Regions from separate parts of the Rhizobium binae genome, predicted to be linked through region 4. Evidence: riboswitches for the same ligand, from Rfam matches in the RefSeq annotation. Region 4 holds a riboswitch; each other region holds the start of a gene.
The links. Region 4 has a riboswitch for thiamine pyrophosphate ahead of J2J99_RS20485 (hypothetical protein). Riboswitches for the same ligand answer to the same signal wherever they lie in the genome.
Positions count from the first base shown of each region.

Region 1 (5,535 bases), on a different replicon from region 4:
AAGTTCAGCCGCCTCGGCCGCCATGGCTGGCGCGAGCAGAAAGCCGTGGCGGAAGAGGCCGTTGAGCGAGATCACCTTTCCCTGACGGCTTGCGCGTGGAAGATTGTCTGGAAAGGCTGGGCGGATTCCGACACCCGTTTCGATTATGGTTGCATCGGCAAAGGCCGGAAATAGCGTGTATGCAGAGTTGAGCAGTTCCATCAGTGAGCGGGCGACTATAGGCCCGTCGAATTCCGTCTCGATCATCGTCGCGCCGACCATGAACAGACCGTTTCCTCGCGGGACGATGTAGACGGGGATACGCGGATGGAGCAGGCGGACCGGCCGGGAGAGATCCACGTCGAAGCTTCTAAGGTAAAGCATTTCGCCGCGGACGCCGCGCAATTCCTTTACCTCGCCGATCTGCGCTGCGCCCGTGCAATCGACGACACTGTCGAAGCTCTCGTGCGGCCTCTCGCCCACGAAGGTGACCCCCTGATCCGTCAGCTTGGTGCGCAGCAGACACAACACTCGCCGAGGATCGAGATGGGCTTCGCGGCGAAAGAACAGCCCGTGCCGGAACCGCCCGGCAAGGGAGGGTTCCAGCGCCGCGATCGCCGGCTCGTCCAGCCATTCATAACCCGTCGTGCGGCAGGCAAAGCGTCGCAGTTCACCAAGATCGCGAGCAGAGGCGACCACGAGCGTTCCGTTTCGTCGCACCTCTCCCGGCACCATTGCTTCCCATTTGTCGGCGGCGGTGAGACCGCGCGTGAGTACTGCGTCATCAGTACTCTCCCGCTCGCACCAAGGCGCCAACATTCCGCCCGCGAGCCACGAAGCAGCACGCAGGAAACCGTCATATGGATCCAGCACGGTGACCTCGGCATCTCGAGCGCGCAGTTCATGCGCCACCGTCAGGCCGGCGACGCCGGCCCCTTTGACAAGCACACGCATCTCATTCGCCCGAATGTTGCAGGGTTTGAACTGGCATATAGAGGTCGCCGCCCTCGCGATAACGCGCTGCCATCGCGTCTAGCCCCTCCTTCTGCGCTTCGGCGCGGATATCGTGCGAAATCCGCATGGAGCAGAATTTCGGGCCGCACATGGAGCAGAAATGGGTCACCTTTTGGGCTTCCTTCGGCAACGTCTCGTCGTGGAAGCTGCGGGCGGTTTCGGGGTCCAGCGAGAGGTTGAACTGATCCTCCCAGCCGAATTCGAAACGGGCACGCGAGAGCGCGTCATCGCGCAGCTGTGCTGCCGGATGCCCCTTGGCGAGATCAGCCGCGTGGGCCGCGATCTTGTAGGTGATGACGCCTACCTTCACGTCGTTGCGGTCGGGAAGCCCCAGGTGCTCCTTGGGCGTGACGTAGCAGAGCATCGCCGTACCGAACCAGCCGATCATTGCTGCGCCGATGCCGGAGGTGATGTGATCGTAACCCGGTGCGATATCCGTCGTCAGCGGTCCAAGCGTATAGAAGGGCGCCTCGCCGCAGACCTTGAGCTGCTTGTCCATGTTTTCCTTGATCTTGTGCATCGGCACATGGCCGGGGCCTTCGATCATCACCTGGCAGTCTTTCGCCCAGGCGATCTTGGTCAACTCTCCCAGTGTTTCCAGTTCGGCGAATTGCGCTGCATCGTTGGCATCGGCGATGGAGCCAGGACGCAGGCCGTCGCCGAGCGAGAAGGAAACGTCATAGGCGCGGCAGATATCGCAGATCTCCTCGAAATGCTCGTAGAGGAAGCTCTCGCGATGATGATGGAGACACCACTTGGCCATGATCGAGCCGCCGCGCGAGACGATGCCGGTGACGCGGTTGACGGTGAGCGGGATGTAGTGAAGCCGCACGCCGGCATGGATGGTGAAATAGTCGACGCCCTGTTCGGCCTGCTCGATCAGCGTGTCGCGATACACCTCCCAGGTCAGGTTCTCGGCAATGCCCTCGACCTTCTCCAGCGCCTGGTAGAGCGGCACGGTACCGATTGGTAGCGGCGAATTGCGGATGATCCATTCGCGGATGTTGTGAATGTTGCGGCCGGTGGAAAGGTCCATGACGGTGTCGGCACCCCAGCGCGCCGCCCAGAGCATCTTCTCGACCTCTTCGGCCATCGACGACGTGATGGCCGAATTGCCGATATTGGCGTTGATCTTCACCAGGAAATTGCGGCCGATGATCATCGGCTCGGCTTCGGGATGATTGATGTTGGCGGGGATGATCGCTCGTCCCGCCGCCACTTCCTGCCGGACGAATTCCGCCGTCACATGGTCCGGAATATGAGCGCCGAAGCTCTCGCCGTCTCGAACCATTGCCTCCTCCTGCGCCTTGCGGCCGAGGTTTTCGCGGATGGCTATGAATTCCATCTCGGGCGTGACGATGCCGGCGCGCGCATAAGAGAGCTGGGTGACTGCACTGCCATCCTTTGCGCGCAGCGGCTGGCGTAGCGCGGGGAATTCGGGCGTCAGCCTTTCGCCGCTGGCAAAGCCGTTGTCTTCGGGACGGACATGGCGGCCCTTATAGGCCTCGACGTCGCCGCGGGCGAGAACCCAGTCACGTCGCAGTGAGGGCAGCCCCTGTTCGACACGGATCTCGGTGCCCTCGATCGTATAGGGGCCGGACGAGTCGTAGACGACAACGGGCGGCTCGCCCGATGTCGGATGAAGGCTGATTTCGCGCATCGGCACGCAAATGTCGGGATGGATGTCCCCCCGACTGTAGATCTTCCTGGATGTCGGCAAGGGGCCGGTGGTGACGGTTGGGGTGATATTCTTTGCGGCGATGTTCACGGTTTGAGGCTCCAAGTTTGAGTTTGGAGACCCAGTCCTCAGCCGGAATGATGGAAAGACGCCGGCACGGATTCCACGCGTGAATCCGAAACCTCTCGAGCGCTTGCACCGTCCCTACGCCAGTATGAACTGGATCAGGTTCAACGGGTCACTGCGCGCGATAGCAGTATCTCAGCCCCTTGCCGGGACCCCCCTGGTGAATGCCAAAAAGGGTAGAGGCTTGCCGAGAGGACTGTCAAGTGACCATCTGCGATGGCTCAGGATCGTGCGTCGCCGCGATCAACGAATCGACAAGTCAGTCGCCCGACGGCACGCTTCCGCAAGGCAGGCGCTTTTGTCGCATGCAGTGGCTGTCGATTTTTATCCCGCGCAATTCAGCAAGTATGCTGAGCTACCGAAGCGCTATTGAGAAAGCAGGCGCGGAACTGGAAAGTCTAGTACTTTGTCCGTGTAGCTTTCGACCAAGGCGCTAAACGGCGTGCCGTCTCGAAGTTTCAGTACGGCACGATGTTCGAGCAGGAACGGCGGCAGGCTGAGGGAACTTGTTTCATGCGCTGTTAAGCCGTCCATGTCCCAGCCTTCGGATAGAGGGGACCAGAGCAACTTGGCAGACAGGTTTGTGCGAGTGAAATTAAGAGCCTGAACGGCTCTGCCAAACGCGATATCGCTGGTCTTCAAAGCCTGATTCATCTCTGCAGTTAATTTTGCGGGTACATACCAGTTGTCGGCTTCCGACAAGACGCGGTCGCCGCAGACCAGGCGGACGCGGCGATAAGCGATCAGCTCACCGGGTCCGACGGTCAGAAGTTCACGGATGTGCTCATCGGCCGGCTTGTCTTGCCCGCCCACACGCTGAGCTACAATCTTAGAACCTTCCGGTGCGAGCTTGTGCGCGGCGCACCAGCGATCAAGGGTCAACGTAGCACTGGCGTTACTCAGGAGATTGGCATTCAAGGTCTGAAGGACCGCAAGCGCTTCCACTCGAGATGTTGGCGAGTTCAGCCACTGAGACCCTATAGACGGTTCTTGCGCAATTGCGATCTGGGTGCCCAGCACGATGGCAGTCGCTGCAAGTGCGGCGATGCGAATGCGTTTCGAAGAACAAAATGACACGGAGAACGAATCCTTTCTGCGGTGAATTTGATGGGCGAACCCTGCGCGTCAAATTTCCTTGATTTTGGCAGGCGAGCGCGCGTTGTCAGCGTATTTGATGCCAGCAGCAAGATTTGAACTGCGCCTTGCGGGTACCGTTTAACGGTCGGGTTCCCGATAGACTTTCTTACCATCTTCCGATGTTCCTGCCGTGCTGGTTCACACCTGTTGAAGCCTGTGTGCCCGAGCCGTCCTTTGCTTGCGTCGCATCAAGGTCGTCCATGATATCCTCCATCCGCTCGCCGACTTGTTGTTGGAGTTTGCAAGCGTTGGCGACTGAGCCGATGCTTCCATCCCGGAATATGGAAACTCAATAGACGTGGATTTCAAAGGAGGAACGTGGCGGCCGGTCCAAATTCTCCCAATTCACTTAACGGTTTAGCGCCTTTGTCGTCCTCTCGCTCGTTGCGAGATGTTCATATAGCTGGATCGGATAAAATAGCTCGCAACCGAAAGCAAAATCCAGGAGCCATTGTTGGAAAAAGGTCTTCTTCGTCGACCCGGAGCCCTCCTGCCGCTCGAGTGACAATTGCAGACCAGGCAGCGACACACCGTCGATGGTTGCCAACTGCAGATGCGAGGAGCCAAGGCGCTTGTCTGATTGCTTTTTCTGATGCATGTCATCGTGCTCCTTGTGCAAGCCTCCCGACGATGATGTCGCCGGCAAGATTTCAGCATTCATAGGAAGTAATCTTCCTGCACTGTGCTGTCGTAGCTCCTATTCAGGACAATTCATGAAATACGTCAGCAACGCAACAGATGAGACGGATATATCTTATAGTATATCGTTTTCGTTCGAGACATGGCAAATATCCGTGTGAAAAGTTCGTGAGTGATAGGGTATATTATTGCATATATACTTACATATATTGATTTTCACAGCTTTGGGTGGCTGGATGGAATGGCAGGTCTTTGAAGGCCACGGCAGACGCCCGCTGGTCGAAATGGCAATCGGACGATACAAGGCTATCATCGGGCGGCGTCTGCGGGCCAGGTCGCCCCTAGTCAGCAGATCAACTGCGCCCTTCTCAGGCATGCTTGGCTTTGCGCCCGAAATCCATTCGCCGCACGGCACAATCAGCCGTTCCAAAGATTCGCAAGGACAGCTCGTCGTCGTCGGCGGCGCTCGAAGCTCCACAAGACGTTTAACGGCCAAGCAACAGCGCCCGGCGGATTTCTTACACGGTCTGGCCAAACGTGCGGGCCATGAGCGTATCACGCCGCGGCAATGCTTGGATGTTTGTCTATCGCTCCCCGCTTGGGAATGATCGGTGCATCGCTCCCATGAGCTTCCCTGCCGGGGGTGAACGCTCCTGCCAGATCGGAAGCTGCTTGTGGGCCGTCGCGAGTTGCGCCGCAGTTGGGAGCGGGTTTACTTCCCGTCGGCTGCCATGCAAGGTGTAATGCGGGTCTGTGGCGGATATTCCACAAAGAGGAGGATATCCTTGCTCAGTTCCCTCTTGCCGGGGCATTTGCCACCTACCGCGTTGATGTGGATTCCAGGTCCGACATGGTTATCCGACAGCATGGTCGCGCACTATTTGTCAGCCGTCCCTGTGGTGAAGATGTCGGCTCCGGCTTCTTCGACTGACGAGCACTGCTCGATCGTAAAGCCACGACCA
Region 1 is NZ_CP071608.1:91,575-97,109, forward strand. It holds gene thiO (glycine oxidase ThiO) at 1-933, opposite strand, end outside; gene thiC (phosphomethylpyrimidine synthase ThiC) at 935-2,761, opposite strand; TPP riboswitch at 2,855-2,966, opposite strand; gene J2J99_RS29655 (hypothetical protein) at 3,164-3,874, opposite strand; gene J2J99_RS29660 (hypothetical protein) at 4,284-4,595, opposite strand; partial or broken gene J2J99_RS34795 (IS5/IS1182 family transposase) at 4,804-4,997, shown strand; partial or broken gene J2J99_RS29670 (ornithine cyclodeaminase) at 5,316-5,535, opposite strand, start outside.
Region 1: it holds a riboswitch for thiamine pyrophosphate, as region 4 does, so the genes downstream of both, thiC (phosphomethylpyrimidine synthase ThiC) here and J2J99_RS20485 (hypothetical protein) in region 4, are expected to answer to the same signal.

Region 2 (5,535 bases), on a different replicon from region 4:
CCTGGATCTGCGGCACGAGCGGCAGCCTGCCGTTTTCGATCGCTTCGGCGAAGCGCATGAGGACCTGGGAGTTGAGCTGATAGTCCGGCCCGCCGAAGGCCGCGACCTTCTTCTCCGTCGCCTCGGCTTCCGCCAAACCGATGGCGCGCACCTTCTGGGCATCTGCCAGACCGGTCGCCTTGATGCGTTCGGCATCGGCAAGCGCGACGGCCTTGATCCGGTCGGCCTCGCCGAGGCCGGCAAGGCGCACTTTCTCGGCCTCCGCCTTGGCGGTCACCTGAATGGTTTCCGCCTGCTGGCGGGTGCGGGCGAGCTGCGCCTTGCCCTCGTTCTCGCTGATCTCGATGGTAAGCGCCGATGTCGTGATCTTGGCCTGCTGCTCTGCGAGCGCCTCCTTCTCGCGCAATGTGCGCTCCTGGATCGCCGCCGCCTCCTGCAATTTATAGGTCTCGACCTTTTCAACGGCGATCTGACGCTCGCGCAGCTGGATGAGGATCTGCTCTATGCTGTTTTGACCATTGTTAGCCCGTGGCGTGCCGATCAGCACCTCCTGCAGTTCGAGGCTATAGGAGCCGAACTTCTCGCGCATTTCATCGCCGGATTTGCGCTGGATTTCGCTGCGTTCCTGTAGCAGTTCGATCAAGGTCTTGGTCTGGGCGATATTCTTGAAATAGGCCGAGACCATCGGGTCGAGCGTCTGTTCGACCAGCCGTTTAATATCCCCGAAACGCTGCACGACGAGGGGCGCCTTCATATAATCGATATGGACGACCACCGAGAGCGGCAGCACCGGCTCGAACGCATCCTTGGTGATCAGCGACACTTCGGAAAGATTCTCGTCGAGCCTGTGCTCGCCGAACTGTTCCTTGGTCCATTTGAGCACGAAGTTGGTCGTCGGCACGACGATGATATTGCCGGCATAGGTGTTGAACGCATATTTGCCCGGCAGCAGCGGCGTCGACCAGACGCCGCGTGCGCCCGCCTCGACCAGTTCGCCGTGGCGATAGGACTGGCCTGAAATATCCGCGCTCCGCCGGCCGGTATAGGAGACGACGACACCCACCGTGCCGACGTCGATGATCGTCTTCTCGACGAGTTCGACGGTCGCAAAGATACGGTTGAGGAAATAGCTGCCGTCGGCAAGCACCTGCAGTTGCCGGCCGCGATAACCGCCGGCATTGAGAAACTTCTCCGGATCCTGGAAATTATTGTGGAAGTTTGGGTCTTTCGGATTGTTGGCAACGGTCGGCGCGATGATCTCGCCATCCGGCAGCGCCGGACCGTCATGGATGGTGACGATGCCGATCAGGTCCTCGGCGTCATGAATGACGACAGGCTCGAAGCCGTTGCGCTGCGTGATCAAATTGGACATGTCGGCAAACAGCCTTTGTTCCGACGCGTTCAGGTTGACGGCATAGGTCGATTGCGCGGTCAGCACGATGAACTGCGCGAGATTGATGGCATAGGTGCCTTCGCGCAGGATCTTGCGCTGCGGACCCTTCTGGCCGCCCTTTGTCAGAAAGCCGCGCACATCCTGAAAATCATCGGCGTCGACGTTCGAGGCAAGCGTCTGAGTCGGCGGCAACGGCTCGCCATCGCGGGCGAAGACATAGCCGATCTGGCCCTGCGGAATGGTCACGAGATTGGCGCGATGCATCGCATACTGGAACGGCATGAAGAAATGCAGGCCGCCGCGCACGACTTCCGGCTGGAAGCCGGCCTCGCCGTAGAGCGCAATGAAGCCATTGTCGACGGAGCCGCGAAAACTCCACAGCTTTTCGAGAATGCCGAGCCTGTCGTTGGGGATATAGCGGATCACGCCGCTCAACCGGAACAGGGTTGCCAGCACGATGAGCGTAACGGCGATTCCGATCGCCTTCCATCCCATCGGGCTTAGATATAGGGTTTCCATCTTTTCTCTCGCATGGGCGCACGGGTTCGTCCACCCGATAGCCGCCCGGTTGGTGTTGGTTGATAAGACGGGGAGATTGCACGCCCATGCGCTCGACGCACGACAGCGTTGCCCGTCCTCCAGACGGGCAGAGGCGGCTGTCGCACGTGCATTGCTGCATGATTTTCCTCAATCGAAGGCGATTAAGGAACCATGCGACAAGGACGTCGAACGCCTGGGCTGCTCATTGTCTGGAAAGATGACCGCGCGTCCCGAGTCCCCACCGAAGGACGGCGTGTCGTGAGTGGTCTCACATTGGAGTTGCCTTGATAGACATGACGCCGGAGAAATTAGCGACAAGCCCGATCGGTTTAAAGACGTTTAAAGCGAAAATCGGATAAGTACTTCCAGTGATTTTACTATTTCGACTATTCAATCTTGCTGAAATAACCTCGCGCATTTGCTGTTTTTGTAGCTCGCGTCGAACCATCGATCCGCGCCTATCTGGGCCGCAGGTTTCTCAAACCGGTTGACAACACCCCTCTGGCGACATCCGCAGCTCCCTTGGAACGCAAAAGGGCTTCTTGACACAAGGGCCGCTGCGGTCTTTGATGGCGACCATTCACCAGGGGTGTCCCGGCAAGGGGCTGAGATTCTGCTAGACGATAGGGCTTTGCCGATTGTGGCGCAGTGACCCGTTGAACCTGATCCAGTTCATACTGGCGTAGGGACGGTGCGGACGCTGCGGCTGTTGAGCGGATTTTCGCTTTGTCGCGCAAGGCGTCTTTCCATCATTCCAACACTGGAACTGGGTCTCCAAACGTCAAACCTTGGAGCCTCATCCATGAATATTGTTGCACCCCAGCTTACTCCCGTCGTCACCACCGGCTCGCTTCCGGCCTCGACCAAAATCGTCAAACCCGGAACGCTCTATCCGGATCTGCGCGTGCCGATGCGCGAAATCAGCCTTCACCCGACCTCCGGTGAGCCGCCGGTTACGGTCTATGATTCTTCCGGCCCCTATACCGATCCGGCCCATGTGGTTTCCATCGACGCCGGTCTGCCGCGTTTGCGCGAGGCCTGGGTCAGGGGGCGTGGCGACGTCGAAGCTTATGAAGGCCGGGTGGTGAAGCCTGAAGACAATGGATTTGCCACGGGCGAGCGGCTGACGCCGGAATTTCCCATTCGCAACACACCGCTAAAGGCAAAGGCCGGACGCGCCGTCACCCAGCTCGCCTATGCGCGTGCCGACATCATCACCCCGGAAATGGAGTTTGTCGCAATCCGCGAAAATCTCGGCCGGCAGGCCGCGAAGGAGGCGCTCGCCCGCGACGGCGAGAGCTTCGGCGCGCATGTTCCCGATTTCGTGACGCCCGAATTCGTGCGGCGGGAAGTCGCCGAGGGCAGGGCGATCATCCCGGCCAATATCAACCACCCGGAATCCGAACCGATGATCATTGGCCGGAATTTCCTGGTGAAGATCAACGCCAATATCGGCAATTCGGCCGTCACCTCGTCGATGGCGGAAGAGGTGGAGAAGATGGTCTGGGCGATCCGCTGGGGCGCCGACACGGTCATGGACCTCTCCACCGGTCGCAACATTCACAACATCCGGGAATGGATCATTCGCAATTCGCCGGTTCCGATCGGCACGGTGCCACTCTACCAGGCGCTGGAGAAGGTCAACGGCATTGCCGAAGACCTGACCTGGGAAGTCTATCGCGATACGCTGATCGAACAGGCCGAGCAGGGCGTCGATTATTTCACCATCCATGCGGGCGTGCGGCTGGCCCATATCCCGCTCACCGTCAATCGCGTCACCGGCATCGTCTCACGCGGCGGCTCGATCATGGCCAAGTGGTGTCTGCATCACCACAAGGAGAGTTTCCTCTACGAACATTTCGAGGAAATCTGCGACATCTGCCGCGCCTATGACGTCTCCTTCTCGCTCGGCGACGGTTTGCGTCCGGGCTCGATCGCCGATGCCAATGACGCGGCGCAATTTGCCGAACTCGAAACCCTCGGCGAACTGACAAGCATTGCCTGGGCGAAGGACTGCCAGGTGATGATCGAAGGCCCCGGCCATGTGCCGATGCACAAGATCAAAGAGAATATGGACAAGCAGCTCAAGGTCTGCGGCGAAGCCCCCTTCTATACGCTCGGACCGCTGACGACCGATATCGCGCCGGGCTATGATCACATCACCTCCGGTATCGGGGCAGCGATGATCGGCTGGTTCGGCACGGCCATGCTCTGCTACGTCACGCCGAAAGAGCATCTGGGGCTCCCCGACCGCAACGACGTCAAGACCGGCGTCATCACTTACAAGATCGCCGCGCATGCCGCCGACCTTGCCAAGGGGCATCCGGCCGCCCGCATCCGCGACGACGCGCTGTCGCGGGCGCGCTTCGAATTCCGCTGGGAGGACCAGTTCAACCTCTCCCTCGACCCGGATACTGCGCGCTCGTTCCACGACGAAACCCTGCCGAAGGAGGCGCACAAGGTGGCGCATTTCTGTTCGATGTGCGGCCCGAAATTCTGCTCCATGCGAATTTCCCACGACATTCGCGCCGAAGCCCAGAAAGAGGGATTGGAAGCCATGGCGGCCAAGTACCGCGACGGCGGCGATCTCTACATGCCGGTCGCAGAGGTCGCGAAAGCTCCCATCGGAGAATAACCATGCGCGTTCTCGTCAAAGGGGCGGGCGTTGCCGGCCTCACGGTTGCGTGGCAGCTTTATCGGCACGGTTTCCGGGTCAGCGTCGCTGATCAGGCCGACGAGGTCGGCGCCGGCGCTTCGGGCTTTGCCGGCGGCATGCTGGCCCCGTGGTGCGAACGGGAGAGCGCGGAGGAGCCGGTGCTGGCGCTCGGCCGCCTGGCCGCCGATTGGTGGGAGGCGGCGTTGCCCGGTCATGTCAAACGCCGGGGAACACTTGTCGTGGCGGGCGGCCGCGATGCCGGCGAACTCGACCGCTTTTCCCGTCGGACAAGCGGATGGGAATGGCTGGACGAGCCGGCGATCGCGGCGCTGGAACCCGACCTTGCCGGCCGCTTCCGCCGGGCGTTGTTCTTCCGGCAGGAAGCGCATCTCGATCCGCGACAGGCGCTCTCGGGGCTGGCCGCAGGGCTTGAAGAAGCCCGCATGCATCTCCTCTTTGGTTCGGGCAAAGCAGACATTGATTGTGACCAGGTGATCGACTGCACCGGTGCTGCCCGGATCGGCCGGCTTCCCGGATTGCGCGGTGTTCGAGGCGAGATGCTCTGCATCGAAACAGGCGACGTCAGTCTCTCCCGCCCCGTCCGCCTGCTGCATCCGCGCCACCCGATCTACATCGTGCCGCGCGACGAAAACCGCTTCATGGTCGGTGCGACGATGATCGAGAGCGACGATGCCGGCGCTATCACCGCGCGTTCGCTGATGGAATTGCTGAACGCCGCCTACGCCTTGCATCCCGCCTTCGGCGAGGCGCGGGTCACGGAAACCGGCGCAGGCGTGCGGCCGGCTTATCCCGACAATCTGCCGCGCGTGACGCAGGAGGGACGCACCCTCCATGTCAACGGCCTCTACCGGCACGGCTTTCTGCTGGCGCCGGCCATGGCCGGCGAGGTGGCGCGGCGTCTTCTCACAGAACAAGGACAACCGGA
Region 2 is NZ_CP071611.1:194,431-199,965, forward strand. It holds gene J2J99_RS33750 (SPFH domain-containing protein) at 1-1,912, opposite strand, end outside; TPP riboswitch at 2,509-2,640, shown strand; gene thiC (phosphomethylpyrimidine synthase ThiC) at 2,736-4,568, shown strand; gene thiO (glycine oxidase ThiO) at 4,571-5,535, shown strand, end outside.
Region 2: it holds a riboswitch for thiamine pyrophosphate, as region 4 does, so the genes downstream of both, thiC (phosphomethylpyrimidine synthase ThiC) here and J2J99_RS20485 (hypothetical protein) in region 4, are expected to answer to the same signal.

Region 3 (5,535 bases), on a different replicon from region 4:
ATTTCAGGTCGGGGCGCAGCTTGAAATCGATGCTCTTCAGGTCGTCGGAAAGCTTGAAGCTTTCGGCCAGGCGATAGACCGGCTTGTTGCTGTCGAAACGATTGAAGATGACCAGCGGCTCATAGATGAAATCGAGCGTCGACTGGCGCGCCGAGGTCTGGTTGAACGGATTGAAGTTGCGCACCCAGGTCGTCGCCGGTTCGATATTGGCCGTCAGGATCGTCTGCGCCATGGCAGAACCGGAAAGCAGTGTCAGGGCAGCGGCTGCTAGAAGATATTTTTTCATGTTTTATTCCCCTTTTTCTTATGCGGTGAGAGATGGCGCGCCGGTCAGGAGACCGAGGCGTTGGCAAACATGTCTTCGACTTGGCGGTGGGCGGCGCGGAAGTTGACCTTGAGATTGCCGAGGCGGGCCTGGCCGGCGGCGATGCGCTTGAGCGCGGCGTCCGTCAGTGGCCGGGCGGCTTTGGCGGCGGCTTCGCTTTCCCTGAGATCGCCATGGCTGTGGAGCGCGATGTCGAAGCCGGCATCGAGCACCTGTTCGACTCGCTCCGGCAGGGTGCCGGAAAGCGATTCCATGAAGATGCAGTCGGAGATCAGCACGCCGTCATAGCCGAGATCGTTGCGGATGAGGTCGTGCATGACAGGCGAGACGGAGGCCGGTAGCTCCGCGTCGAAGGCCGGGTAGACGACGTGGGCGACCATGGCCCAGGGCGTATCCTTCAGCGCGACGAAGGGTTTGAAATCGGTGGCGGTGAGCGTTTCGCGACTGGCGTCGACGACCGGCCGCTCCTTGTGGGAATCGAGCGCCGCCCGGCCATGCCCGGGAATATGCTTCATCACGGGCATGTTGCCGGTCTCCAGCAGGCCGTCGACCACCTCGCGGCCGAGGGCAGCGATGACATCGGGATCGGGGCCGAAGGAGCGGGCGCCGATGACCGCGCTCGTCGTCTCGAAGACGAGGTCGAGAACGGGCGAGCAGCCGCTCGAAAGGCCGAGTTCCGTCATCATCGCGCCCATGGCCTGGGAGGAAAGGCGCAATGCTTTTTTGCCGAGCTCGAAATCACGGCGCGCCAGTTCGGCAAACTGGCCGAAGCTGCGGAAGAGCGGCCAGGGGCCGGCATCGAGGTGCTGGACGCGGCCGCCCTCCTGATCGGTGAAGACGGGGGCGTCGTCGCGGCCGACGGCTTGCCGGAAGCGTTCGATCAGCCGCTTCGTCTGCTCCGGCTCGCGCTGATTGCGCCTGCCGACGAAGAGGCCGAGCGGGTTCGTCTCGCGAAACAGCGCGAATTCGTCGTCCGACAGAACCGGATTGGGAAGGCCGACAAAAAGGGCGAGGGGGGTCGAGGACAATTCTATAACTCCGGTATCAGATGGTCATTTCGGCATGCTTCTCAGCATGCGTTCGTAAATGCCCTTGTCGGGGGCCGGGATGATGATGGCGCCTGCGGTCCTGGCGTAAAATTCGACCGGGCCGGCATCGCCGATAAAGGCATAGGCATGGCCGAGCGTCTTCATCGTCTGAAGGCAGGCGGAAAACAGCGCGAGCCCGATCCCCTTGCCGCGCGCTTGCGGATCAACGCCGGTCGGGCCGAAGAAGCCGCGCGCCGTCGTGTCATAGCAGGCAAAGCCTTTGAGCATTCCGCCAGCGACGGCGACCAGGCAGGCGACGGGCTGGCGGGAGAAGGCGACCGAGACCTCGCTTGCCCAGTTCTCGCTGAAGTGTTCGCGAACCCAGTTGACGACGAGATGCAGTTCCGGGGGGAGGGCCGGGCGGATGGAGGCGCCGACGTGATCGGCTCGGTGTTTCAGCTCGGCGAGCTGCGTGGAGTAAAGGCTCACAACCAGGTCCGGCACCCGACACTCCTCCGATTATTCCGGTTTTGTGGAATATATACCCCTCGTATGTCATAGACTTGCCATCTCGTCGGGCTTTGTCAACAGGGTTTTTCAATCAGCACCAGTGATTCAGCCGCTTTGGTTGCGTTATCAACGCAGGGTTGCATACGCGAAAACGGCCCGGGGAGACCGGGCCGTTCGATGTAGCTGTTCGTCGAGTTCAGCGCTTATGCGCCGTCTTTCCAGAGTGCATGAAAATGCTGCACCGGCCCGTGGCCTGAGCCGACAGTGAGGTGTCCGGCCGCCGCGACCGCGCCGGCAAGATAGTCCTTGGCGATGGCGACGGCCTCTGGCGCCGAGGCGCCCTTGGCAAGCTCGGCCGCCAGCGCGCTCGATAACGTGCAGCCGGTGCCGTGCGTATTCTTGGTCGGCACGCGCCGGGCTTCGAACCAGTGCAGCCCGTCGACGGCGGCCAACACGTCGGGGCTCTCGTCGCTGTCGAGATGGCCGCCCTTGACCAGTACAGAGGCCGGGCCGAGGGCGCGCAACTGTTCGGCCTGCGCCGCCATCTCCGTCCGGTTCGTCGCGACCGGCTGATGCAGCAGTGCTGCGGCCTCCGGCAGGTTCGGGGTCAGTAGCGTGGCAAGCGGCAGCAGCCGGAGGGTCAGCATGTCGACCGCTTCGGGCGCGAGCAGGGCGGCGCCGCCTTTGGCGATCATGACCGGATCGAGGACGACGGGAACGCTGCGACCTTTGGCGGTAGAAAGTGCGGCGGCGACGGCTTCGGCGATGGCCGCATTGGCAATCATGCCGATCTTGACGGCATCGACGCGCACATCGGCAAAGACGGCATCGATCTGATCGGCGACGAATGGAGGCGGCACCAGATGCACGCCGCTCACCCCTTGGGTGTTCTGCGCCGTCAGCGCCGTCAGCACCGCCATGCCGTAGACGCCGCGGGCGGAAAAGGCCTTCAGATCGGCCTGGATGCCGGCGCCGCCCGAGGGATCGGAGCCGGCGATGGAGAGGACGTTGCGGATCATGCCGGGACCTTTCGGATTTCTGCGGCGATGCGGCGTGTGGCGGCTTCGGGGTCCGGGGTGCCGCAGATTGCGGAGACGACGGCAAGCCCCTTGGCGCCGGCGGCAAACACTTCTGCTACATGCTCCCCCTTGAGGCCGCCGATGGCGACCGAGGGCACCGGCGAGGCCTGCACCAGCCGTGCCAGGCCGTCAAAGCCGATCGGCTGCTTGTGGTCGGCCTTGGTCGGCGTCGCAAAGACCGGGCCGACGCCGGTGTAGTCGACGAGATCGGGATCGACAGCGGCTGCCAGCGCCTCGGTTTCGACCGAGAGGCCGAGGATCATGTCGGGACCGATCATCGCGCGCGCGGTGCGCGCATCCATGTCGTCCTGGCCGATATGCAGGCCATCAGCGCCGATGGCGATCGCCGCTTCGATGTCGTCATTGACGATGAGGCGGGTGCCGGTGCCATCGAGCGCCTGCTTCAAGGCGCGGCCGGTCTCGATCATCCCCGGCGTGCCGGCCCGTTTGTCGCGCAGTTGCACCATCGTCGCGCCACCGGCAACGGCAAGCCGGGCGGTCTCGACCATGCCGATCGGGGCGCAGAGATCCGGATCGAGGACGAGATAGAGCGAAAGGTCGAAAGCCTTCATGCGATCGATACCCTGGCTCTCGCATCCAGCGCTTCACCGTCGAGTACGGCCAGCGCATCGAGGAAGCGCCAGGCGAACGAGCCGGGACCGGCCGCCCCGAGTGCGGCATCTTCGCCGGCGACGGCAAAGGTTGCGAGCGCAGCGACCGTCGCCCCGAACAGATCCCCGGGCGCAGTGGCGGCGAAGGCGCCAACGAGGCAGGTGAGCGAGCAGCCGAGCGCGGTGACCTGCGGCATCAGCACCGATCCGCCCTTGATGCGCACCGATCTCGCGCCGTCGGTCACGAAATCGACGGCGCCGGTGACGGCGACGATGGCCTGCTGCCGCTCCGCGAGCCGGCGGGCCGAATCCTCCGCCTGCTCGACCGGATCGCGACTGTCGACGCCCTGGCCGCGGCTCTCCCCGCCGGCAAGCGCGATGATCTCGGAAGCATTGCCGCGAATGATCGTGGGCTTCAGCGCCAGCAGATCGGCAACCGCTTGGCGGCGAAAGGCCGTCGCATAATGCGCCACCGGATCGAGCACCCAGGGTTTGCCGGCTGAGGCCGCTGCCTTCGCCGCCGCCCGCATGCCGTCGAGCCATTGCGTCGACAGCGTGCCGATATTGACGGTCAGTGCGCTCGCGATGCCGGCGAATTCGCCGGCTTCCTCAGCCGCATGCACCATGGCGGGCGAGGCGCCGGAGGCAAGCAGGACATTGGCGGCGATGTTCATGGCGACGTAGTTGGTGATGCAGTGGACGAGCGGCGGCTTTTCGCGCATCGCCTCCAGCATGGCTCCCGAGGTGGTCTTGCTTTGCATATCGCCCCTTTCAGGCGGGGCAGGCGCGGGGCAGCGTGTACGGCGATCCCCGAGCGACTCCCTCCGCCGGCATTATCCGGTTCAGGTTCGAAGGGTGCTTCTCAGCCCGTCTGTCGACGAACGCCCCTGTCTCTCATCGTGCTCTTTTTCGCAGAGAACGGCGCGGATGTCATCTCGAAAATGACAGTCCCGCGACGGCGCGGCGCGTGAAGCCGTTTACGGCGGCCTCGCCTTTGACGGGGCGGAGTTCGTTGCCGATTCGCCTCCATGCCAGGTTTTCCCGAATGGTTTTCGTCGATTCCGGTCCGGGCGGCGCCGGTGGATTGCCGTATCGCCAAACGGTTGTCCTCTCTATTCCGGCAGAGATAATAGTATCAACCGGCGGTGTAATGAATCTCGCGAATACATCTCTGTATTTATGGGCGGCGTTGAGGAGCGATGCAGGCCTTTCGGAACGCTTCTTCTTCAAAATGAGTTCGGCTCATCTTTCCACGAACTTTTCCGGGTTTCCGATTATTCATCCTATCCGTCTATGCTGATGATTTGCAATGAAAACGAGCAGACGACCAGCCTCGCGTAAGTTGCGCGGCGTCTCTTGTCCCTCGCCAGCCGGTTTAGTCAAATTCCGGAATCTGCTGGCGATTCTGTTGGCATAGCAATCTCGGGCAGGCTGGACCTCATCTCCCGAAACGCGAACCAAATACCTAACGCAAACTTTACCGTGCTAACACGTTAGGGTTGACCGAAGTGCGGACTGCAAAGATATGACGATTCAACAGAATAAAAACTTCCTGAAGTTGCATTTTAAATGAAAAAACTTTTGAAAAGCGGCATGAAGCGGGGCATCCGGATGATCGCCCCGGTTCCGATGTTCATTGCTTGTGCCAATCCGTCTTTTGCGCAATCTCCGGCGCCTGCGGCTCAGGAACCGGAACAGGTGCAGGCCAAGCCGGCGCCGCCGGCGATGAAATCGCAGAAATTCGACGACTGGTATTATCGCTGCACCGGCTCTGACGGTGCCGAGGCGTGCGAAGTCGCACAGGTCGCGCAAGTCGCCAAGGACGGCAAGCCGGTCAATGTCCTGACGCTGGCGATATCGGCGCCGCCGGCCGGACCGGCCGACAAGGGCAAGCCGCGGCTGGTGCTGACCGCCCTCCTGCCGCTCAACGTCTTCCTGCCCTCGGGCCTGTCGATCAAGGCGGACGGCAAGCTCGTCGCCAA
Region 3 is NZ_CP071607.1:271,828-277,362, forward strand. It holds gene J2J99_RS28165 (ABC transporter substrate-binding protein) at 1-286, opposite strand, end outside; gene J2J99_RS28170 (glycoside hydrolase family 3 protein) at 331-1,353, opposite strand; gene J2J99_RS28175 (GNAT family N-acetyltransferase) at 1,378-1,857, opposite strand; gene thiD (bifunctional hydroxymethylpyrimidine kinase/phosphomethylpyrimidine kinase) at 2,067-2,882, opposite strand; gene thiE (thiamine phosphate synthase) at 2,879-3,514, opposite strand; gene thiM (hydroxyethylthiazole kinase) at 3,511-4,314, opposite strand; TPP riboswitch at 4,356-4,452, opposite strand; gene J2J99_RS28195 (invasion associated locus B family protein) at 5,123-5,535, shown strand, end outside.
Region 3: it holds a riboswitch for thiamine pyrophosphate, as region 4 does, so the genes downstream of both, thiM (hydroxyethylthiazole kinase) here and J2J99_RS20485 (hypothetical protein) in region 4, are expected to answer to the same signal.

Region 4 (5,535 bases):
GAAAAGGCGAGAAGTGCCGCGACATCGAATCCGAGGGAACGCTTTGCCGGCAGCATGATTTCTATGCCGGCGGCAAGCGCGCCGAGCGCGAAGACGGCGAAGAAGCCGATCGGATTGTAGTTGGGCATCCATTCCTTCGCCCCGCCCTGCAGGCCATAGGCCCAGCCGCGCCCGATGTCGTCGAGCGCAAAAAGCCTTAAGATGGCCAGATGGGCAATGAGGGCGCCGGCAACGACGCAGACCCAGGCGCAACGGGCCAGGAACAGGCGCTGCCGCAGCCCGGGCAGGCGAAACAGCAGGGAAAAGCAGGCCGGCAGGAGCACATAGCTGGTGACCTCGAAGGGGATGGACCAGAGCGGCCCGTCAGCCTCGACAGGGAAAAACGTGCGCCAATGCCATTGGCTCATGAACAGCAATCCGGAAACGTATCGAAGGGCAAGCTCCGGCGTCAGCGGCAGCGCAAGCAGCGTCAGGCTGACAATGAAGCTGACGGTGGCGGCGAACCAGAAGCCGGGGGCAATGCGCGCCGCCCTGCGGATGGCATAGTTCCCAAGGCTCGGCATGCCGCTGCCGCCATCGAGCGCGCGCCAGAAGGGACGGGCCAGAAGAAATCCGCTGAGCACGAAGAAAATGGCAACGCCGAAGTTGCCGAAGCGGAGGATGTGCGCCGTCGACGCCAATTCATCGGGAATTCGGCGCATATCCAGCCGGAGCGTGAGATGGTGAGCAAGCACCAGCAGGCAGGCCATCGCGCGCAAAAAGTCCGCTCCGGCCAGTCTCTCCTGCGGTCGCATGTCGTTCCCCACCCTGCCGATCCGGCTCAAACCACACCAGACAAAAGCTTGCCGTGGAACGCCTCGTCGGGCAAGACCGGGCCGAGTTCAGCCGAAGAGTTCGTTGGTATAATAGCTGGAAAAATCCGGCTTCTCCTTGAGCGTTGCGCCATTCGCATCGAGCAGGATGCCGTTCTCAAGCAGGAAGCCGCCGATGGCATCGGCCTTCGCCGGGTCGATGGTGCCGATCACGCCTGCTTCGGATTTGAGGAAATGCCCGTCGATCAAAGCCTTCTGGGACGCTTTCACCAGTTCCGTGTTCATCAGTGCGCCATTGCTGTTGGAAATCAGCAGGTCGCAGGCCTCTTCAGGATGGTCGACGGAATAGGCATAACCCTGGCGCGTGGCCTGGATGAAAGCGCGGGCCTGTTCTCGACTCGCCGCGAGATAGGCGTCGCTGGAAACGATGACGGTCGTCTGCTCGTCGGGAATGCCGTAATCGGAATAGTGGAAGCGGCCGAGCTTGCGGTTTTCCAGCTCGGCGGCGATTCCTTCCCAGGTGTAGATCTCCAGCGTGAAATCGACCGAGCCATTGTCCAGCGCCTCGTAGGCGGAGGTGCCGAGAGTGACGGTCTTGACGTCGCCCGTGCCGCCGTCGTTGCGGATCATCGCCGAGATCAGTGCGCTCTCCCAGGTGCCGCCAAAGCCGCCATAGGTCTTGCCGTCGAGATCTCTGGGGCTCTTGATGTCGTCGCGTCCGCCCTTGTAGATCAGGCGCGCGGTTTCGGTCTGGACGACGCCGTAAACCATCTTGACGTCACCGCCGCCGGCGCGCTGCGTCAGGGCCTCGATCTCGCTGCTGATGCCGAAATCGGCAACCCCGTTCGACACCAGCGTGCCGGCGCTGGTATCGGTAAAGGGTAGAATTTCGACATCGAGGCCGGCGGCGGCATAGAAGCCCTTCGCCTTGGCGACATAGATGCCGATATGGTTGGTGTTGGGCGTCCAGTCGAGCGCAATGCGAACCTTTGCCGGTGCCGACTGGGCGAAGCCGGTGCGGCCGGCGAGGCTTGTCGCGAGGGCGGCAAGGATCGTCTGTCGACGGGTGAGAAGCAGCATGGTGACCTCCTCAGGTCTCTGGAGCATGATGCCGAAAGGTGTGAGCGGTATTCGGCATCATGCTCTAACTCTTTAAATTGGAATAGGATTCAGATTTTGGGCCGTCCGGCCTAAAATCATCCTGTTCTAGCGGATGAAGCAGCGTTTGCAGGATTTCGGTCTCGATCGCCTGGGCCGCCGGCGAGCCGAGATCGGCGATGCTTCTCGGACGGGGCAGGGGAACGCGGAATTGGCGGATGACACGCGCCGGGCGGGCCGACAGCACGTAGATCCGGTCGGAGAGGAAGACCGCTTCGCGAACATCGTGGGTGATCAACAAGGCCGTCCAGCGATGGTGCGTCCACATGCCCTGCAGCCATTCCTGGATCTGCGTGCGTGTCAGCGCGTCGAGCGCGCCGAAAGGCTCGTCGAGCAGCAGCATGTCCTGGCTCTGGACGACGGTGCGCAACAGCGCGGCGCGCTGGCGCATGCCGCCGGAAAGTTCGGCGGGATAATGGTGTTCGAAGCCGGCAAGGCCGAAGTGCTCGAACAACGGCGCCACAGTGGCGCGGGCGGCGCGGCGGCTCATGCCGCGTACCTCCAGGCCGAGCGCGGCATTGTCGATGATCCGGCGCCAGGGCATCAGCGCATCGCGTTGCGGCATGAAGGCGAAGGAATGTGGCGCCTGTTCCAGCGGGGCGCCCTTGAACAGCAAGGCGCCGGAATCGGGTCGCAGCGCCTGGGTCAGCAATCGCAGCACCGTCGATTTTCCAGAGCCGGAGGGGCCGACGATCGAGACGAACTCGCCGCTTGCGACAGCGAGCGAAATATCGCCGAGCACCTGCATGCCGTCGAAGGATTTCGAAATCTTGCGCAGTTCGACCAGTTGATCGGTCATCGGCGGCGCTCCCCGGACGGTTGCCAGGGCATGACGAGGCGCTCGATCATCAGCGTCATCCCGAAGAGGCAGAGTGTCAGAACGGCGCTGACGACGACGGCGGCGAGGACGAGATCCGGCCGGAAATTGTTCTTGGCGTTGAGAATATAGATGCCGAGGCCGCGCGCAGCTCCCGCATATTCGGCAAAGATCGCGCCGACGACGGCATAGGTGATGGAGATCCTGAGGCCGGCGAAGAAATAGGGCAGCGAGGAGGGAAGCCGGGCCAGGCGGAAAATGCGCCAGCGGCTTGCCTTCATCGAGTTCAAGAGTTCAGTGATGTCGCGGTCGGTCGCCTCATAGCCCTGCAGCAGGGCGACGAGCAGCGGGAAGAAGGTGACGAGCGCGACCAGCAAGATCTTCGGCAACAGGCCGAAACCGAACCAGAGAACGACGAGGGGCGCGATCGCCACCAGCGGCAGCGTTTGGCTGGCAATGAAGATCGGCAGCAATGCCCGGCGCATGAAGGGCATGAAATCCATAAGGATCGACGAGACGAAAGCGAAGGCGAGCGACAGGGCGAAGCCGCCGAGTGTGGCGCCGAGCGTCGGCCAGGTGTTTGATATCAGCGCTTCGCGGTTCAGCCAGCCCTGGGTAAGGATGCGCAAAGGCGCCGGCAGGATGGACGATTTGATGCCGGAAAGATCGACATAAAGTTCCCATGCGGCCAGAAAGGCAAAACCGGCGAGCAGGGCGGGGCTCGCCCGGTAGAGGGAGGCACTGAGCGCGGCAAGACGCGAATCGAATGGTGGTGGCGATGTCATCAGCGTCGATTTCAGGCTTTCGTCCGGCGGCATGATTGCTCAAATCGGAATTGTGCAAGGATAAAATCATCCAAGCAATTCAACGTGCCGCAGCGTCCTTTTCGCAGTTGAAGAGTCGCGCGCCGCTGCAGATGGGCAAAGCTGTCGAAGACATCGAGAATGGTGCCGGCGAACCGGCTGGACATCGGAAAAGGTGACACTTGTGCGCCGGAAAACATCTGAACCTCGCTCCGCTGGCATTACCCAGATCAGCTTTGAAGGGTCCGGAGGCTTGCGCTTCGCATCTCAGCCCCGGCGACACGGAGCTCCCCTGTTATTCAACGAAAACTATCATCGGGGTTTTCTTACCGCAACCGCAAAATCGCGCACCCGTCCGCCCGGTCGGAATGAAATCGCAGCCGCGAAAAAACACCCGGACGGAGTCCTGTCCGGGTGTTTTCCGAGGTTCCGTACCTGCCGGGAACGGAACCCGAGCTTGGGCTTTACGACCGGCGGAGCAGGCGTTATAAAACCTCAACTAATATTGAGGTCAAGAGGCGATGGATAGGATTTCTACAACGCCGCTCGGCAGGCTTCTGACGGTTGGCGAAGTGGCGGAACGCAGTGGTCTTGCCGTCTCGGCACTGCATTTCTATGAGGCCAAGGGGCTGATCGCCAGCGTCCGCACCCGCGGCAACCAGCGGCGCTACGGGCGTGACGTGCTTCGCCGGCTCGGCATCATCAAGGTGGCGCAACGTGTCGGCATACCGCTATCGGAAATCCAGACGGCGTTCGCCGCTCTGCCGCAGGGGCGCACGCCGACGGCTGCCGACTGGCAGACGCTGTCAGCGCGCTGGAAGGGCGAACTCGACGAGCGAATCAGACGGCTCAGCCTGCTGCGCGACCGTCTGACCGGCTGCATCGGCTGCGGCTGCCTGTCGATCGAGAGCTGTCCGTTGCGCAATCCCTGCGATCGGCTCGGTGAGGAAGGGCCGGGCGCGCGGCTTCTGGAGACCGAGAACGAAAGCTGAGCTTCCTGCAGCCGGTCACCGGCGGAAAGATCGGTGCGTGCCTTTCTTTCGGCCGGCGCGCTCATATGTTAAGGGCGAAGGGCGCAACCGGCGGCATTGTCCGCGAGGAGGACGGCTTCGTGTTTCATCCGAGACTATTCGAAAATCGCAATGTCGTCGTCACCGGCGCCGGGCGGGGCATCGGCCTCGAGGTGGCCCGGCAGTTCCTGGACTGCGGCGCCAAGGTGATCGTCCATACCGGGCGCAAACCGGGACGGGATCTGCCGGATTTCCTGCTGACGGCCGAATCGGAAAGACGGGCGCTGTTGCTGCACGCCGATTTCACCGCCGTCGGCGGCGCTGCGCAATTTGCAGAGGACGCTCTCGCCTTCTTCGACAAGGTGCATGTGCTGGTCAACAACGCTGGCACCATGCTCGGCCGTTTTCCGGCTGCGACACTGACCGACGCGGATTATGAAGCGATCGTGCGGCTGAACCAGACGTCGGTGGTGGCGCTGACCCGGGCGCTGTTGCCGGCATTGAAGGCGGCAGAAGGCGCGGCCATCGTCAACACGGTTTCGATTTCAGCGCTGACCGGCGGCAGTCCCGGTTCTTCGGTCTATTCGGCCTCGAAAGCATTCGTTTCCACCTATTCCAAAGCGCTTGCTCGTGAGCTGGCGCCGGATGGCATCCGCGTCAACTGCGTCTCGCCGGGGACGATCGAGACGGATTTCCATGAGCGCTATTCCTCCCGCGAAAAGCTGGAACAGACGAGAAAATCCATTCCCCTGCAGCGTCTCGGGACCGCCGAGGATTGTGCTCCCGCATATCTCTTCCTGGCGGCTCCTTCTCTGTCCGGATACATTACCGGCCAGATCCTCGAGATCAACGGCGGTCAGCTTATGTGCTGATTTACTTGGACCTTTTTTGGCATTTCATCACATTTGACGAATTCGCTTTTGCGAATATGCTAT
Region 4 is NZ_CP071604.1:4,200,969-4,206,503, reverse strand. It holds gene J2J99_RS20505 (acyltransferase family protein) at 1-794, opposite strand, end outside; gene J2J99_RS20500 (ABC transporter substrate-binding protein) at 882-1,892, opposite strand; gene J2J99_RS20495 (ABC transporter ATP-binding protein) at 1,957-2,769, opposite strand; gene J2J99_RS20490 (ABC transporter permease) at 2,766-3,572, opposite strand; gene J2J99_RS20485 (hypothetical protein) at 3,584-3,790, opposite strand; TPP riboswitch at 3,781-3,894, opposite strand; gene soxR (redox-sensitive transcriptional activator SoxR) at 4,112-4,582, shown strand; gene J2J99_RS20475 (SDR family NAD(P)-dependent oxidoreductase) at 4,702-5,472, shown strand.